One region of the Bradyrhizobium sp. HKCCYLS1011 genome, then DNA from elsewhere that is predicted to be linked to it. Evidence: predicted binding sites of a transcription regulator. Region 1 holds the regulator's gene; each other region holds the start of a gene.
What was found. Region 1 encodes LexA, which represses DNA repair genes until DNA is damaged. Its sites were predicted from a motif close to TGTTCNNNNTGTGTTCNG; they were not measured.
Positions count from the first base shown of each region.

Region 2: a site for LexA is predicted at 2,263-2,280, ahead of ACQR1W_RS32070 (PA0069 family radical SAM protein). Genes of this name have one in related genera too.
Region 3: a site for LexA is predicted at 2,362-2,379, ahead of ACQR1W_RS01255 (DUF3072 domain-containing protein). Genes of this name have one in related genera too.
Region 4: a site for LexA is predicted at 1,877-1,894, ahead of ACQR1W_RS19435 (putative DNA modification/repair radical SAM protein). Genes of this name have one in related genera too.

Region 1 covers NZ_JBNPTT010000009.1:5,672-9,879, reverse strand. Annotated here, with positions in the region: gene ACQR1W_RS27555 (hypothetical protein) at 1-283, shown strand, start outside; gene ACQR1W_RS27550 (hypothetical protein) at 617-985, shown strand; gene ACQR1W_RS27545 (hypothetical protein) at 1,172-1,420, opposite strand; gene ACQR1W_RS27540 (hypothetical protein) at 1,496-1,936, opposite strand; gene lexA (transcriptional repressor LexA) at 2,213-2,911, opposite strand; gene ACQR1W_RS27530 (molybdopterin molybdotransferase MoeA) at 3,087-4,208, opposite strand, start outside.
Region 2 covers NZ_JBNPTT010000011.1:168,209-172,416, reverse strand. Annotated here, with positions in the region: gene ACQR1W_RS32075 (phosphoketolase family protein) at 1-2,110, opposite strand, end outside; gene ACQR1W_RS32070 (PA0069 family radical SAM protein) at 2,303-3,475, shown strand; gene ACQR1W_RS32065 (ribonuclease HII) at 3,760-4,208, shown strand, end outside.
Region 3 covers NZ_JBNPTT010000001.1:269,870-274,077, forward strand. Annotated here, with positions in the region: gene ACQR1W_RS01240 (glycoside hydrolase family 3 N-terminal domain-containing protein) at 1-871, shown strand, start outside; gene ACQR1W_RS01245 (hypothetical protein) at 899-1,186, opposite strand; gene ACQR1W_RS01250 (4'-phosphopantetheinyl transferase family protein) at 1,251-1,997, opposite strand; gene ACQR1W_RS01255 (DUF3072 domain-containing protein) at 2,120-2,314, opposite strand; gene ACQR1W_RS01260 (NUDIX hydrolase) at 2,493-2,879, shown strand; gene ACQR1W_RS01265 (hypothetical protein) at 2,891-3,280, opposite strand; gene ACQR1W_RS01270 (hypothetical protein) at 3,472-3,663, shown strand; gene ACQR1W_RS01275 (group II truncated hemoglobin) at 3,721-4,134, opposite strand.
Region 4 covers NZ_JBNPTT010000005.1:532,017-536,224, forward strand. Annotated here, with positions in the region: gene ACQR1W_RS19430 (UdgX family uracil-DNA binding protein) at 1-443, opposite strand, end outside; gene ACQR1W_RS19435 (putative DNA modification/repair radical SAM protein) at 555-1,793, opposite strand; gene ACQR1W_RS19440 (ImuA family protein) at 1,970-2,782, shown strand; gene ACQR1W_RS19445 (Y-family DNA polymerase) at 2,676-4,208, shown strand, end outside.

The DNA of each region.
Region 1 (4,208 bases):
CCGGCCGGTTCTCTTTTTGACCCCGGATGGCTTCAAGGATAGCCGGATCAGCTCCGACTGGATTCCGTGGTCTACGATCCTGTCTGCGAAGGACTATCGTGGTAAAGGCCTTGTTCTGGACGTGGATCCTCAATTCGTGAGTACGCTACGAACAAATTTTGTAGGCCGGTTCTTGGGCACGGCAAATCGGCTCTTCGGCTATCGAGGCTTATGGATCGCAGCATTCCCGCTTGAGAACACATCCACGCGCGCACTTCTCGAAATCATGCGTGGCCGAATTTAGAGGGTTGAGGCCATGGCAGCGGGCCCGGAGTCCGGATTGCTCGTAGTTCTACATCTGCCGAATGTCCGCCTTGGATCAGAACCAGTGGTTTTGACCCGTGCAAGCCGCTTCCGGTCTATAACTCGACAGCCGACGCTTCGATGAGCATCGGGCTAGGCAGCATGGGGCCCGAAGCCGCCATGTGAAAGTGAAAGTCGCAGCTCCAGTATGATTGTTTTACGGAGTTCTCTGGGCCAATAGTTTCGACCCGCTTCGTCAAACCTCACGTGTGGTAGATTGCGTCAGTTGGCGGTCTGCGGGCACGGCTGCTCCGGTGGAGGCGCGCGAATTGGTATGTTTGTTCGGTTTGTGGTCGGCGCCGACGGTGAGAACCACCGCTGGCTGACGGGTATCATTACTGAGGCGCGGCTTCTTCGCGACCGGGGACAACTCGCCTCCTATCAGACGGAGTGGCTTGAGGACACCTACGCTTGGCTAAATGACCATCTCCCTTGTCCGCCATTCTCGACGAGCAACTGGGGACCAGAAGCAGTTTCGTGGTTTAAGGACACGGCGGAGCCATCGATCAAAAAGATGTGGGAAATCGCGGCACTCCTTGAGGAGCACGGCACCGCAGTGCGGCTGCTCCGATCGAAGAACCCGGGAAAGATTGTCTATGAGGACGACTTCCAGATCGTAGTCCAGGAGTGGAGGCGTCTCTAGACCAGCACCAACGTCGGCTTCGGGTTCAAAAGCGGCGATTCGCTTCCACGTCGCTTACTTCTGGTTTCACCCCCGGAGCGGACATCATCGGAGCCGATCGAGGATGTCCGAGATGGGGCCATATCCAGTCATGCGACACGCGCGACCTATGCAGTTCGATCGGACCACAACCTCTGCGTAGAGGTGCTAGCTCTGACCGGACTCCGACGGCAGCTCGAACGTGCCGAGATGATATTCGGAGGTCTCGTCCTCCTCGTCATCGTCAGACGGGGACTGCGCTGGCGGCGGAAGTTCCACCAGCGTGAAGAGCGCATCGGGATGTCGCTGCCAGATGGCGAGATCGTCGGCCGTCACGGTCAGCCACCCGAACGTAAACATGTAACGACCGGGCTCAGTGATGCGCCCGGCCTTCTGCCAACTGATCTTGTTGACCACGGTCCACTCTCCCCCCGGCGAACCACAACTTCCGCCGAGGGCTGAATGTTCCTATTTGTTTGTCTTCGCTTCAGCTCAGGTAATCGAGATCCGTCGCACCGGCGTCACTTCGCTTCCGCTCGCTGCCTCCGTGCCCAACGGCTTGCGCTCGGCAGGCTGCTTGGCGACCGGGAGCTGCAGCACGGTCACGCGCTGTCCTTCGCAGAGCTGCGTTACCAGCACGTGGCGGCCGTCAGCGAATTCGATTGCGTCGTGATGGCGATCGGGCACGTGCTTCTCGATCGCGTTGAACTTGGCCACGCGTTCGCGGATCGTGCGCGTCCAGATCCAGCGGCTGTCGTAGCGGACGTCGTCAGCAAACGCCAATTCCGTTCCGGGCAGCATACACACGGCGACATTCGGCTCGCTCTCGGAGGCGAAGCCGCGGGTCGAAGTTCCGCGGAACGTCGTCGAGATCAGCGTTTCCCCGACCTTCGCAGGGCGGGACGCAACGGCATGCAGGCTATAGTCACACATCGGATCGCTCCTCGTTCGAGATAGCAACCCACGCTCCCCCCGGACAGGCGCAGGCCTCTATCAGAGTGGACATCAAACCCGATGTTAGCGCGTGCTTAACGGCAATTCTGCGCTGATCTGCACCGTCTACGGCCGTTCGTGATCACAACCGTTTGAGCGCATTGCTTCACTCTCAGAGCGCACAATCACCACCGTCGTCGGAGCAGGCGTCCAACGCGTCAGATCAAATCTGGTCTCGGCGCAATCGAGCCTGTGAGAAGCTCGCGCGCGAAACAATCAGTATTTTCGGTAAAGTCCGACCAGCTTGCCCTGAATCTTGACGCGGTTGGGCGGCAGGATGCGGACTTCATAAGCAGTATTGGCCGGCTCGAGCGCAATCGAAGCGCCGCGACGGCGAAAACGTTTCAGGGTGGCTTCCTCGTCGTCGATCAGGGCCACGACGATGTCGCCGGTATCGGCTGAGTCATTGCGCTGGATCAGCGCCATGTCGCCGTCGAGAATGCCGGCATCGACCATCGAGTCGCCGCGCACCTCCAGCGCATAATGCTCACCGGTGCCGAGCATGTCGGCGGGCACGCTGATGGTGTGGCTGCGAGTCTGCAAAGCTTCGATCGGCGTGCCCGCGGCAATGCGGCCCATCACCGGAACCGCGACCGGACGCTCACCGTCGTCGATCGCAGGCGTGCTGGTCCGCACCTTGCCGAGATTGCCTTCGATCACCGAGGGTGTGAAGCCGCGCCGATTGTTCGCCGCTTGCGACAGCTCGGGCAGCTTGATCACCTCGATGGCGCGCGCGCGATTGGGCAGGCGACGAATGAAGCCGCGCTCCTCGAGCGCCGTGATCAGGCGGTGGATGCCGGACTTGGAGCGCAGATCGAGTGCGTCCTTCATCTCGTCGAAGGAGGGCGGCACGCCAGCTTCCTTCAGACGTTCGTTGATGAACCGCAGAAGTTCGTACTGTTTGCGCGTCAGCATCTCGACCAGATCCCCAGGGTTGACGTGTCGTCCTTGTTCGAGACGACCTTTTTCACGGCGCCCGCAACATCTTCGAAACAAATCATGAACGGACACTATCTGTTCGATATGTGTTCTGCAATCCTTAATTTGTAGTGAAGATGGCGCGCACGATGCCTGTCAGAATCTGCCCGGTTTATTCCGGCAGACGCAGAATCTCGCAGGTGGAGCCGGCACTTGCTGCGGATGCAAAAGCGGGGCGGATCACCAAAGCCTGGGACAGCGCGAGATTTCCGAGCAGCGAGGAGTCCTGATGCGTGACGGGAGTGGCGACCAGCGTGCCGTCTTCGCGCTCTTCGAGTCGCGCGCGCAAATAGTCCTCGCGGACGTCATTGGCGCCGAGGTCGCGGCCGAGCAGAGCGGTCTCGCGGGCGGGGTGGATCTGCGCCAGCCCCAACAGCTTCCGAATCAGCGGCACCAGAAACAACAGGCTGCAGACATAGGAGGAGACGGGATTGCCGGGCAGACCGATCACGCGCATAGCGCCGAGGCGCCCATGCATCATCGGCTTGCCCGGGCGCATCGCGATCTTCCAGAACGCCATCTCCACGCCTTCAGCATCCAGCCCCTGCTTGACCAGGTCGTGATCGCCGACCGAAGCGCCGCCGGTCGTGATCAGGATGTCGGCTTGCGCCTCGCGCGCGCGGCGAATGCCGGCGACCGTCGCGTCCAAGGTATCCGCGGCGATGCCGAGGTCGATCGGTTCTGCGCCTTCGGCGCGCGCCAGCGCGCGCAGAGCATAGCCGTTGGAGTAGACGATCTGCCCAGGCTCGGGGCTGGAGCCCGGCATCACCAGCTCGTCGCCGGTGGCGAGCAGCGCCACCTTCGGCCGGCGGCGCACCGGAAGCTCCGGATAGTTCATGCTGGCTGCGAGCGACAGGTCGCGATCGCTCAGGCGGCGCCCGGACTGGAGCAGCACGTCGCCCTCGCGGAAATCCGCACCCGCGGGACGGATGTGGCGGCCCTGTCTGGCCGCTTCGGTGAGGGTGACGTGATCGCCGTCAGCGATGGTGTCTTCCTGGATTACGACCGCATCGGCCCCGTCAGGCACCACGCCGCCGGTGAAGATGCGCGCGGCTTCGCCCGCTCTGAGCGCACGTTCGAACGGCCGACCGGCCGCGATCTCGCCGATCACCTTGAGCCGCGCCTGCGCGCGGTCGGCATCCGCGGCGCGGACCGCATAGCCGTCCATCGCCGACATCGCCTGCGGCGGCTGCGTGCGCAGCGCGGCGACATCGCGCGCCAGCACCCGATGATA
Region 2 (4,208 bases), on a different contig from region 1:
GGTGGATGAGATGCGGATAGCCGTGATAGGCGAAGATCACCGGCTTGGTCGTGGTGAACATGCTGTCGAAGTCGCGATCGCTGAGCCCGTGCGGATGCTGGTCCTTCGGCTGCAAGGTCATGAGGTCGACGACGTTGACGACACGGATCTTCAGATCCGGCAGCTCCTTGCGCAGCAGGTCGACGGCCGCGAGCGTCTCCAAGGTCGGGATGTCGCCGGCGCACCCCATCACGACATCGGGCTCCTGGTCGGCGGGCTCGGTACCGGCCCACGACCAGATGCCGATGCCCGCCTCGCAATGCGTCGCGGCCTCTTTCATGGTCAGCCATTGTGGTGAGGGCTGCTTGCCGGCGACGATCACGTTGATGCGGTCATAGGTGCGCAGGCAGTGATCGGCGATCCACAGCAGCGTGTTCGCATCCGGTGGGAAGTAGGTGCGGACGATGTCGGCCTTCTTATTGGAGACGAGATCGACGAAGCCGGGGTCCTGGTGGCTGAAGCCATTATGATCCTGCCGCCAGACATGCGAGGTCAGCAGATAATTGAGCGAGGCGATCGGCCGGCGCCATGGCAGATGGCGCGAGACCTTCAGCCATTTGGCATGCTGATTGAACATGGAATCCACGATGTGGATGAAGGCCTCGTAGCAGGAGAACAAGCCGTGGCGTCCGGTGAGCAGATAGCCCTCGAGCCAGCCCTGACAGAGATGCTCGCTCAGGACTTCCATCACCCGGCCATCATGGGCGAGATGCACGTCGTAGGGCTCGATGCCCTCCATCCAGACCCGGTCGGTGGCATCGAACACCGCATCAAGCCGGTTGGAGGCGGTCTCGTCCGGACCCATGATGCGGAAGTGTCGAGCGTCCGCATTCAGCTTGACGACGTCGCGCAGGAGCTTGCCGAGTTCGCGCGTCGCTTCGGCCACGACCTGACCGGGTGAGGGGACGTTGACTTCGAACGCATGATAGTCCGGCAGTTTGAGTTCGCGCTTGAGCAGCCCGCCATTGGCATGCGGATTGGCGCCCATGCGCCGCGGTCCGCGCGGCGCCAACGCCTGCAGCTCCGGCACCAGCCGCCCCTCGCTGTCGAACAGCTTGTCCGGCTGATAGCTCTTCATCCAGGATTCGAGCAGCGCGAGATGCTCGGCCTTGCCGCGCGGATCCGCAATCGGCACCTGATGGGCGCGCCAGAAGCCTTCGACCTTGAGCCCATCGACCTCCTTCGGCCCGGTCCAGCCCTTCGGGCTGCGCAGCACGATCATGGGCCATTTCGGCCGATGCACATCTGCGCCTGACTGGCGCGCGCTCTGCTGGATCGAGCGGATGCTGGCGAGCGCGACGTCGAGCGCATCCGCCATCATCCGATGCATCGCCTTCGGTTCGTCGCCTTCGACGAACAAGGGTTCATAACCATAGCCTTCGAACAGCTTGCGGACCTCGGTGTCGCTCATGCGGCCGAGCACGGTCGGATTGGCGATCTTGTAGCCGTTGAGGTGCAGGATCGGCAGCACCGCGCCGTCATGCGCCGGGTTCAAGAACTTGTTGGAGTGCCATGATGCTGCCAGCGGTCCGGTCTCGGCTTCGCCGTCGCCGACGACGCAGGCGACGATCAGGTCGGGATTGTCGAACGCGGCGCCATAGGCATGAACCAGCGCGTAACCGAGCTCGCCGCCCTCATGGATCGAGCCTGGCGTCTCCGGCGCCGCATGGCTCGGAATGCCGCCGGGAAAGGAGAACTGCCGGAACAGCTTGCGTAGGCCGTCGGCATCGCGCGCGATGTCCGGATAGATCTCGCTATAGGTGCCTTCGAGATAGGTGTTGGCGACCATGCCCGGCCCGCCATGGCCGGGGCCGCAGATATAGATGACGTTGAGGTCCTGCGCGCGGATCGCCCGGTTCAGATGCGCATAGATGAAGTTGAGCCCGGGCGTGGTGCCCCAGTGCCCGAGCAGGCGCGGCTTGATGTGTTCGGGCCGCAGCGGCTCGCGCAGCAGCGGATTGTCCAACAGATAGATCTGCCCGACCGACAGGTAATTCGCCGCGCGCCAGTAGCGGTCGAGCAGGTCGAGGTCGTCAGCCAGGATGTTTTGCTCGGTGGGGGTGATTTGCATGAGACCTCGCTGACCTCTTCCGTTTCGGGTGGCACACGGAAAGAGTGGCGGCGGACCGCCTCGTTCCATCGTGACGGTAGGATAGAACGGGATTGTGATAGCCGGCCTTGCGCTGGCGCAGAGCTTCGATCTTTTGTTCTTTGTTTGTGTTTTGTTCTTGATTTGTTCGGAGGTCGTGTTATGTCTTGGCCCATGAGCCGAGCATCTTCACATGCCCTCAAGCACCCGCCGGTCAAGGCGCCCTCCGAGCCGGCGGGTGCGTCCCAAGCTGCGGCCGATTTGCCCGAGCTTGCGGTCGCCATCGAGCGCGGCCGGCGACGGGGCCGGGGCGCACAATCCAATGCCAGCGGCCGTTACGAGGCTGAGGCGCGGGTCGTCTTCGACGACGGCTGGCAGAGCCTGGACGACCTGCCGCCGTTCAAGACCACGGTCGCGACCGACACCTCGCGCAAGGTCATCACCCGCAACGACTCGCCCGATATCGGTTTCGACCGATCGATCAATCCGTATCGGGGCTGTGAGCACGGCTGCGTCTACTGCTTCGCGCGGCCGACCCATGCCTTTCTCGGCCTGTCGCCGGGGCTCGATTTCGAATCCAAACTGTTCGTGAAGCCGGATGCTCCGGCGCTGCTGGAGAAGGAGCTTTCGGCGGCCGGCTACGAGCCGCGGATGATCGCGATCGGCACCAACACGGATCCGTATCAGCCGATCGAGCGCGAGCGGAAGGTCATGCGCGGCATCCTCGAGGTGCTGGAGCGGGTCGGTCATCCCGTCGGGATCGTCACCAAGTCGGCGCTGGTTGTGCGTGACGCCGACATCCTGGCGCGGATGGCCAAGAAAAATCTCGCCAAGGTCGCGATCTCGGTGACGACCTTGGACCCGAAGCTGGCGCGGACCATGGAGCCGCGGGCCTCGACGCCATCGAAGCGATTGGAAGCGCTGCAGCTTCTGTCCAAGGCCGGCATCCCGACCACGGTGATGGTGGCGCCGGTGATCCCGGCGCTGAACGACAGCGAGATCGAGCGCATTCTCGACGCGGCGGCCCATGCCGGCGTCAAGGAAGCCGCCTACGTTCTGCTGCGGCTGCCACTGGAGGTCCGCGACTTGTTCCGGGAATGGCTGCTCGAACATTACCCCGACCGCTATCGCCATGTCTTCACGCTGATCCGCGATATGCGCGGCGGCCGTGATTACGACTCGCAATGGGGCACCCGGATGAAGGGGACAGGGCCGATGGCTTGGATGATCGGACGCCGCTTCGAGATCGCCTGCGAGAAGCTGGGGCTGAACAAGCGCCGCGCGAAGCTGACGACGGATCATTTCGTCCGGCCGAAAGGCGGCGGTCAGCAACTCAGCCTCTTTTGAGCATTTCGGAGCATCTGTGTTGAAACGGCCGCGGTAGGTCGTGCGCGCTTGCAGTGCGAAGTGATGCCGGGATAGTAATCTACCGCCTGTCACAGGAGACTATCTGCATCTGGCGGTTGCGGTCGAAAATGCAGGAACTACCCGGTGATTGGAAAGAGGGGCAAGCCGTTGAGCCGCCTGCCTCTACCATCTCTCTCGAATGAGAAGTGCAAGAGCGTTGAATAGCGGGAATTGCGCGCAGTTCCTGGTTGCGTTGGCGGTATCCGTTGAGCACGATCCCGGCCATGATTCGGGATCAAGCCAAGAAGCCGGGCGCGCCTGCCAAAGCCGGAAAGAGCGGCTCCGAGGCCGCGTCTAAGGCGCGTGACGTCGCTGAGGCAAAGCCGGCCAAGGGCGTCATCGCCGTGGCGCCGCCGAGCTTCCGCCGCGAGCGCGCGCTGTTGAAGCAGGGGATCTGGCCGGTCGCGGGCTGCGACGAGGCGGGACGTGGGCCGCTGGCAGGTCCGGTGGTCGCGGCCGCTGTGGTGCTCGACCCCAAGCGCATTCCCAAAGGGCTGGACGATTCGAAGCGGTTGACAGCCGAGGAGCGCGAGGCGCTGTTCGAGAAGATCTGCAAGACCTCGGCCTTTGCCGTGGCCTTTGCATCGCCTCAGCGAATCGATCGTGACAACATCCTGCGGGCGTCGTTGTGGGCGCTCTCGCGCGCGGTCAGGGCGCTGCCGGAGCCGCCGAA
Region 3 (4,208 bases), on a different contig from region 1:
TGCTGCCGACCAGGAGGGCGGCGTCGTCGCGCACCTGTCACCGCCATTGCCGCGTGAGGACGCGCTCTCGACCCTTGCCGATCTCGCGTCAGAGCCGCGCCGCCGTGCGGCCGAGGCGCTCGGACGCCGCCAGGGTGCGGCGCTTGCCGAGATGGGGGTCACGCTCAACCTGGCGCCGGTGCTGGATTTGCGTCCCGATCGGAGCCGGACCCGTTTCGACTTCAATACGCTGATCGGTCAACGCGCAATTTCTGATGATCCCACTGTCGTCAGCGAGATTGCGACCAACTATGTGCGCGGCCTTGCGGCCAGCGGCGTCGGCGCCGCGGTGAAGCACTTTCCCGGCCTTGGGCGGGTGACGGCCGATACGCATCACTTCGCGGCACGACTGAACACGCCGACGGCAGAGCTCGAGGGTGCGGACTGGCGCCCATTCCACGATGTTATCGAGAGCACGAGCGCGGTGTTGATGGTCGGCCACGTCATCCTGGAGTCCATCGATCCGGATCGTCCGGCCTCGCATTCGAAAGCGGTGCTCGATGGTTTGATCAGGCACGCCTGGAATTACGACGGCGTCATCATCACCGACGATCTTGTGATGGGCGCGATCTATGGCGGCGACGTCTGCAAGGCGGTGGTGGAAGCGCTGAACGGCGGAGCTGACCTCTTGCTCGTCGCCTATGATGGCGCGCAGTTCTACCGCATCTTCGGCTGCGCGCGCCGGGCGCTCGAACACGGCCAACTTGATTTGATTGCGTTGGCGCGCAGTGAGGAGCGGCTGCGACGCCGGCTGGGAAAGCCTGTCGAAACATCAGCGCCCGGCGTCGTGGAGAGCCGCATGCGCGGACCGACCTCGCGGGCGGGCTTCTGAAGAAAGGTCGCGGCGTGAGCGACCGGATCAGCGCTGGCCGTTGCCGGTCCAATCGCGCCAGGACACGCTGGACAGACTGCGCAGATCAGTTCCGAGCGGCCGCCGCGTCTGCCGGTCGTGCTGGGCAACGACCTGTTCGGATTCGCGGATCTTCTCCTTGAGTTCGGAAAGCTGCCGCTTGGCCCCTTCGAAGGCCTTGGAGTCAGCACTCTCGCCGACCGTGAACCGTGCGGTCTCGATCTGTCTCAGCGCCGCACGGTTCTTCTTGAGCTGTGCGCGATGCCAGGCGATCCTGCTGTCACTGTCCGCAACCATGCTGAACTCCTCGGTCAGCCCAAGAGTAAACAAGCGAAAGGTGATTCGCGACAGTTTCGGGCGTTCATCGGACCGTACCCTCAAGGATGGTCATCTCTCCGTTTTCGATATGCACGCGCGATACGGAAACCACCGTCTGCGGAGGTCCCGACCGGATCGCCATTGCGAGCGCGTGGTTTGGAGTAGGCTGATCCTCGATAAATCTCCATCTCGCCGCTTCGGTCGGATCGTCCGGATGAAACCTGACCGCTGTGGGATTGAACGAAAAGCTGAAACTATCGAGCGCGCGGTTCAGGCCTTCGCCCGTGGCTTTGATCAGCGCCTCCTTCAATGTCCAAAAACGGAAAAAAGTCTGCGTCCGCTGCGCGAGAGGCGCAGCGCGCATCAGGGCCACTTCGTCGGCGCTGAAATACCGCTCGGCGATGTCGAGCTCTGCGCGTTCAGGCGCGATCCGTTCCACATCGACTCCCATCTCGATGCCATGGCCGACCGCGCAGGCAACGAGTCCCTTGGTATGTGACAGATTGAAAGTAACGCCGAGCGAACTGAGTGCCGGAGCGATGGACGGCTTGCCATATCGTTCGGTCGTAAATTGCCAGGCCTCAGGAGCCAAGGGCGCGGCGCGGCTTAGCGCGTAGCGGAGCAGCCAGTGGGCGGCGATGTAGATCTCGCGGTCGACATCGAAATAGAAGCGATCGGCCCGGGCGCACTCCTGCTCGTCCAGGCAGATGCGCCAGCGGGCCAGCAGCGCGGGCAGTGGTGCCTCGACTTGCATCAGCCAAAGCTGGATGTCATTTCGTTCCGCGGTCATACCGGTGTCATGCCAGATCAGCGCGGCCTAATTCGAGGCCCGCGCGACACTGTGCCCCTCAACTCCGGAAGAACGAAGAAGAAGTTTTCGAAGGGGGCGACTTGCCCCCTCAAACCGCCGCGCTAGTTGTCGATCCCGGCTTGCGCACGCAGATGATCGATTAATTCGGATGCCTCGGCTTTGGTCACCTTCCGCTCGCTGGGGTCAGGAGCATGGGCCTGCTCGCTCAGGGTCTTGAGATACGACGCCTGCGCACCGGTCATGGGGTCATCACCGGACACCCAATCCTGCGGATCCTTCTCCGTATTGTCGGTCATTCGAACCTCCAAATTGCTCACACACCTCAACGGCGGCAATACCCAAATGTTCCTAATATGTTCTCTTCGTGCGAGGTGTGGACAGCCGCCAGGTTGCGACACGATTTTGGATCGCGAAATCAAGCAGAACCTGCGAAAATGCCGACCATTATTCGATCAGGAGATGCTCTGAAGGGAAATGGCGAAGTCATCCAAGCTCGTTGCCGTCCGGCGCGGCAAGGTTCTCCTGGTGCGGCGGCGAGCCGACGGCTTGTGGATGTTTCCGGGTGGGCGTAAGCGGCCGCGGGAGACCGACAAGGAGTGTCTCAAGCGCGAGATCAAGGAGGAGCTGCCCAAGCTCAAGCTCGGTCGCCTGCAGCTCTGGAAGGAGCTCAAGGCCAGGAATAAGCGTTCTGGACGGAAGATGAACGACGCGATCTTCATCGCCAAGGACGCCAAGGGCCGGCTCGAGATCGGGGACGCCAGGGAGCTCGATCGCGCCGACTGGCAGAAGCCTCGCGCAGTGCGCCTGACCGCAACCTCGCGCTACATCTGCGACCGGCTGTTTCCGAAGGAGCGCGATTAAAAGGCCCGTGTTCAGACGGGATGGGGACGCTTGGAGGCGGGGCCCGGCGATGGCGAAAGGTCGGGCATCGATGCGGGCAGGACCGATTGCGGCCGGCGCTTTGACCGGTACCAGGTTTGGACGTTGAGGACGCCGCCGACAATCAGCAGCGGCGCGACGGCGATGATCGCCAGCAGCGGCGAGAGCGGCTTGGGCGTGATCATTTCGAGTACCATCTCGGATGCCATCCAGACCGTTGCGAACGCCACCGCAAAATCGAGCGGCGGAATCCGCAGCCAATACAGGACAGCCGTGGCGATGATGGCCGGGGCCAATGCCGGGCCGATCATATAGACGGTCAGCTCGACCGGGGTCAGGGCGTCGAGCAGCATAGAGGCCAGGAGCCACAGGCTGACGAACATGACGACGGCATCGATATGTCTCACGCGCCACCTCCGCTGTGACAATTGGGCGCAATGAATTTGTCGGGCTTGTGACCCCGTTCGTCAAGCAGGACGCGTTTTGTTCGCGGCTGTCGCGGCCGAACGGCTGTCGCCGAGGTGCGAATTGACCTTCGCCTGGAACGCTTGCCCGCGATTTGCGTTAACAGTCCATGTCGGACAAGATTGCAGACCGGACCCCGCGGATTCTGACACCCGAAGAGCGCCGCGCCCGCGATGCGGCGCGCAGGGCCGATGCCGAGCAGGCGATGCGCGAATATCGCGAGGCGCAGCGGGCATTTCACGCCAACCGCGAACGCCTCAGGGCGGAGCGGCTCGCGCGCGAGGCTCAGAAGGCGCAGTAGCATGTCACCGCCTGGCGCGGCGACTGATGCAAACTTTCCTTAACCGAGTACGCGTGGTCAGCGGCTGCGCAAGACGTTGGCCATGCGCTGGAAGGCTTGATCGAGCAGGGCGCGCATGTCCGCCGGCAGATCGCAATCGTCCATCGCCGCGCGCATGCATTTCATCCATTCATCGCGTTCGACCTCGCCGATCGGATAAGGCCGATGCGCCGACATGATGCAACGGTGTGGGGTGCGGTCGAAATAGAGCGGCGGGCCGCCGAGCCAGCCGCTCAGGAATTCGAACAGCATCTGTCTGATCGGGCCGAGGTCTGCTCCATGCATGGCGCGGATGCGCTGCGCAGCCGGATCGCTATCCATGATCTCGTAGAAGCGATCGGCGAGCCGCCGCACGATGGGCTCGCCGCCGATCAACTCATAGGGCGTGGCTTCGGGGATTGCGGCGTCATCTGTGGCGTCGGCTGATGTCATTGCGTATCGTCTCGTTTCACTCATGATGAGCCAACCGCCCGCGCGCGGCCGACGCGTTGATCTGCGTCAATCCG
Region 4 (4,208 bases), on a different contig from region 1:
TCCGGCTCGAACCAGGCGACATAGCGCGTCTCGCGCTCGCGGCCGATCTCGCGAAAGCGGACGAAGGCATGCATCTTGTGCTCGTCCCGGCGCACCGCGCGTGCCATCGCATGGGCCTGCGCGACGTCGGGATCGGTCGCGATCGTCATCAGGTCATGGTTCGACCGCAGCCGCCACAACAGCCGATACAGCAGGCCGAAGCGGCTTCGATCCCGATGCAGGATGACGGATTGTGCCAGCTCGACGAAGGACGCCGGCACCGAGAACGTCCCTTCGGGGACCTCCGGCAGCGTCGTCTCGGCCTGGTCATCGAACAGATCGGCCGTCTCGCCCTGCACACGCCAGGTCACGTCCGCCGGCTTGACGTTGTTCATCGCCAACGCTCGCGCCGCTTGGCGCCAGCCGTCGAAATCGGTGTCGCTGTCGAGCGTGACGATGTGCATGTGGCGCTTGCTCTCCACTTCGTCATTGCGAGGAGCCGAAGGCAACGAAGCAATCCAAAATCGTCGTCTGGCTCCTGGATTGCTTCGGGGCTTCGCCCCTCGCAATGACGGCTAAAATCCAAATCCCAATTGCTGCGGCTTCGGCCGAAGCCGTGTCCGCAAGCCAGCGGCATCGAGAGTGGCCGGTGCCGGACGGTGGTCTGAGAGAACGATGAACGGCAGCGCCTTGTTCCGGATCACATGCAGCCGGGCAAGGTCGGCGAGCCGGATCGAGGTCGAACGGCGCGTGGCAATGATGCGCTCGACCGTGCGGGTGCCGAAGCCCGGCACCCGCAACAGCTCCTCGCGGCTGGCTTTGTTCACATCGAGCGGAAAGCGGTCGCGGTGGCGCAGGGCCCAGGCGAGCTTGGGATCGATGTCGAGCGGCAGCATGCCGGCGCCCTCGTCGACGATCTCCTCGGCGTCGAAGCCATAGAAGCGCATCAGCCAGTCGGCCTGATAGAGCCGATGCTCGCGCACCAGAGGCGGCGCCTGCAGGGGCAGCGCGCGGCTCGCATCGGGGATCGGGCTGAAAGCCGAATAGTAGACGCGCCTGAGCTTGTAGGCGCCGTAGAGATTGGCTGACGTCGATAAGATCGTGCGATCGTCCGCGCTGTCGGCGCCGATGATCATCTGCGTGCTCTGGCCTGCGGGGGCAAAGCGCGGCGGCCTGGCTTTGCGGACCGTCTTCTTCGCATCATCGGCTTCATCGAGCTTGAGGCGGAGCCGTCCCATGGTGCGGCGGATCGCGCGCTGGTCTTTTTCCGGCGCGAGTTGTGTCAGGCTTGTTTCCAGCGGCGTCTCGATATTGATGCTGAGCCTGTCGGCATATTTGCCGGCGTCCGCGATCAGCGCGTCATCGGCCTCGGGGATGGTCTTGAGATGGATATAGCCGCGGAAGTGATGCTCCTCGCGCAGTTTGCGCGCGACTGAGACCACTTGCTCCATCGTGTAGTCGGGGCTGCGAATGATGCCGGAAGAAAGGAACAGGCCTTCGATGTAGTTGCGGCGATAGAAGTCGATCGTGAGCTTCACGACCTCGTCCACCGTGAAGCGTGCGCGCGGCACGTTGGACGAGGCGCGATTGACGCAATAGAGGCAATCGTAATTGCAGGCATTGGTCAGCAGGATCTTGAGCAGCGAAATGCAGCGGCCGTCCGGCGCATAGGAATGGCAGATGCCCATGCCGGGCGCGGTCGAGCCGAGACCCTTGCCGTCACTGGAATCCCGCATCTCGGTACCGCTGGAGGCGCAGGAGGCATCGTACTTTGCCGCATCGGCCAGGATCTCCAGTTTACGCGTCAGCTCCATCCTTCTGAATCCCTTTGATTCTCTTAGATGAATCCCATCCGGGGTAATCCCGATTGACTCATCCCGTGACGTTAGCTTTATATTAGAACGTATCATGAACAAAGAGGTTCGTTGCGGGTTCAACTGCCAGGGACTGCAGAGGCTCGTAACGACAAGGATGTGAGGAACGGCGACGCATGACCGGCGCACGCATGGACACGCTTGCGCGTTTGCGCAGCCGCATCGCTCGCCTTGAGGCGGGCGAGGGCGCGCTGGACACGCGCCGTGCCGCGCTCGGCCATCACGAGGTCGACGCGACCTTGCAGGGCGGGCTCGCCCTTGGTGCGCTGCACGAGGTGTTTGCGCCGAGCGGAGCGCAGGCTGTGGCCGCGACCGGTTTTGTCTTTGGTCTTGCGGCGCGCGTCTCGGCACAGCGGCCGCTGGTCTTTATCCGGCAGGATTTTGCCGAGCGCGAAAGTGGCGCGCTGTCGCCATGCGGGCTGGCCGAGCTCGGGCTTGATCCGCGCGCGCTCGTCATTGTGCGCGCGCCCGATCTCGACACTGCGCTCCGCACATCAGCCGATGCGCTCGCCTGCGATGCGCTGGGTGCGGTGCTGCTGGAGGTGTGGGGCGAGACCAAAAAGCTCGATCTCGTCGCCAGCCGCAAACTGACGCTCGCGGCCCAAGCTTCAGGGGTTACCGGGCTGGTGCTGCGGACCGCCGCCGAACCCATCCCTTCGACCGCGGAGACGCGCTGGATCGTGCGCACCGCGCCCTCGTTGGCCTCTGCACCTTTGATGCCTGCGGCGCCTTGGGCCGCCTGGGGCGCGCCGTGCTTCGACGTCGAACTCATTCGCAACCGTCACGGCCAGACCGGGCGATGGATCATGGAGTGGAGCTGCGATGACCAGTGTTTCAGCCAGCCGGCGGCGGATTCTCAGCCTGTGGCTGCCACGCCTGCCGATCGACCGCATCAAGCGAAAGCTGTCATCCACAAGCGCTACGCCTGATGACGGCAAGCCGAATGTCGTCGTCATCAAGGAGGGCAACGCATGGCTGATCCATTCGCTGGACGACGTCGCGGCGCGCTATGGGCTCTCACACGCTCTCCCGCTCGCCAATGCGCGCGCGATCTGTCCCGACCTCGTGGTGCACGAGGCCGACACGGCCGCCGACGCCAAGACCCTGGAGGACATCGCCGATTGGTGCGACCGTTTCACGCCGCTGGTGGCGCTCGATCCGCCGCATGGTCTTGCGCTCGACATCACCGGCTGTGCCCATCTGTTCGGCGGCGAGGCCATGCTGATGAAGCTGTTGTGCGACGCGCTGACCGCGCGCGGCTTCACGGTGTCAGCCGCGATCGCCTCGAATGCGATCTGCGCCCGTACATTGAACCACCATGTCCATGGTCGCATCGTACCCGAGGGCGAGGAGGCGGCGCTCGTCAGTCCGCTGCCGGTGGCCGCGCTCGGCGCCGGCGAAGCGATCACGCTGGGCCTGCGTCGCGCCGGGCTGAAGACCATCGGCGATGTCGCATCCCGCGGCCGCCACGAGATATCAGCGCGTTTCGGTAGCGCCTTCACCCGCATCCTGGCGCAGGCGCTGGGCGAGGGCGATGCGCCGATCAGCCCGCGGAAAGCCCCGCCCGACTACATCGTTGAAAAGCGCTTTGCCGAGCCGGTGGCGACCGACACCGTGATTGCCGCCAGCCTCTCCAGCCTTGCCGCCATGCTGGTGGCGGCGATGGCGCAGCAGGGCAAGGGCGCGCGGCGGCTGGAAGCTTATTTCTTCCGCACCGACGGCGTGGTGCGCATGATCGCGGTCGACACCGGCCGGCCGGTGACGGAGACGCGCGTGATCGACCGGCTGTTTCGCGAGCGGCTGGACGCGTTGAGCGATCCGCTCGATCCCGGCTTCGGCTTCGACCTGATCCGGCTGTGTGCCAGCCGCAGCGAGATCGTGGTGCAGGAGCAGCGCGATCTCGACGCCCATGTCCATGACAATGACGAGCTCGCCGCGCTGATCGACCGCATCGCCGCACGGATCGGGGGCAAGCGCGTCGTCGTGCATCTGCCGGAGGATACCCACATTCCGGAACGTGCGGCGCTGCCGGTGCCGGCGCAGCAGCACCTCGCCGCTGCCTTGCACGCGGACTGGCCAGCGCGCGTCGAGAGCGAGCCGCCGCTGCGGCCCTTGCGCCTTTTTGATCGTCCAGAAGAAATCCAGGTGGTCGCCCAAGTGCCTGATGGTCCGCCCGCGCGCTTCGTCTGGCGGCGTGCCGCGCATGCGGTGGTGCGCGCCGAGGGGCCGGAACGGATCGCGATGGAATGGTGGCGGCCGGAGGGGCAGGGGCTGACGCGGGATTATTTCCGCATCGAGGACGAGCATGGCCTGCGGTTCTGGCTCTACCGCGACGGGCTCTATGATCGCGAGATC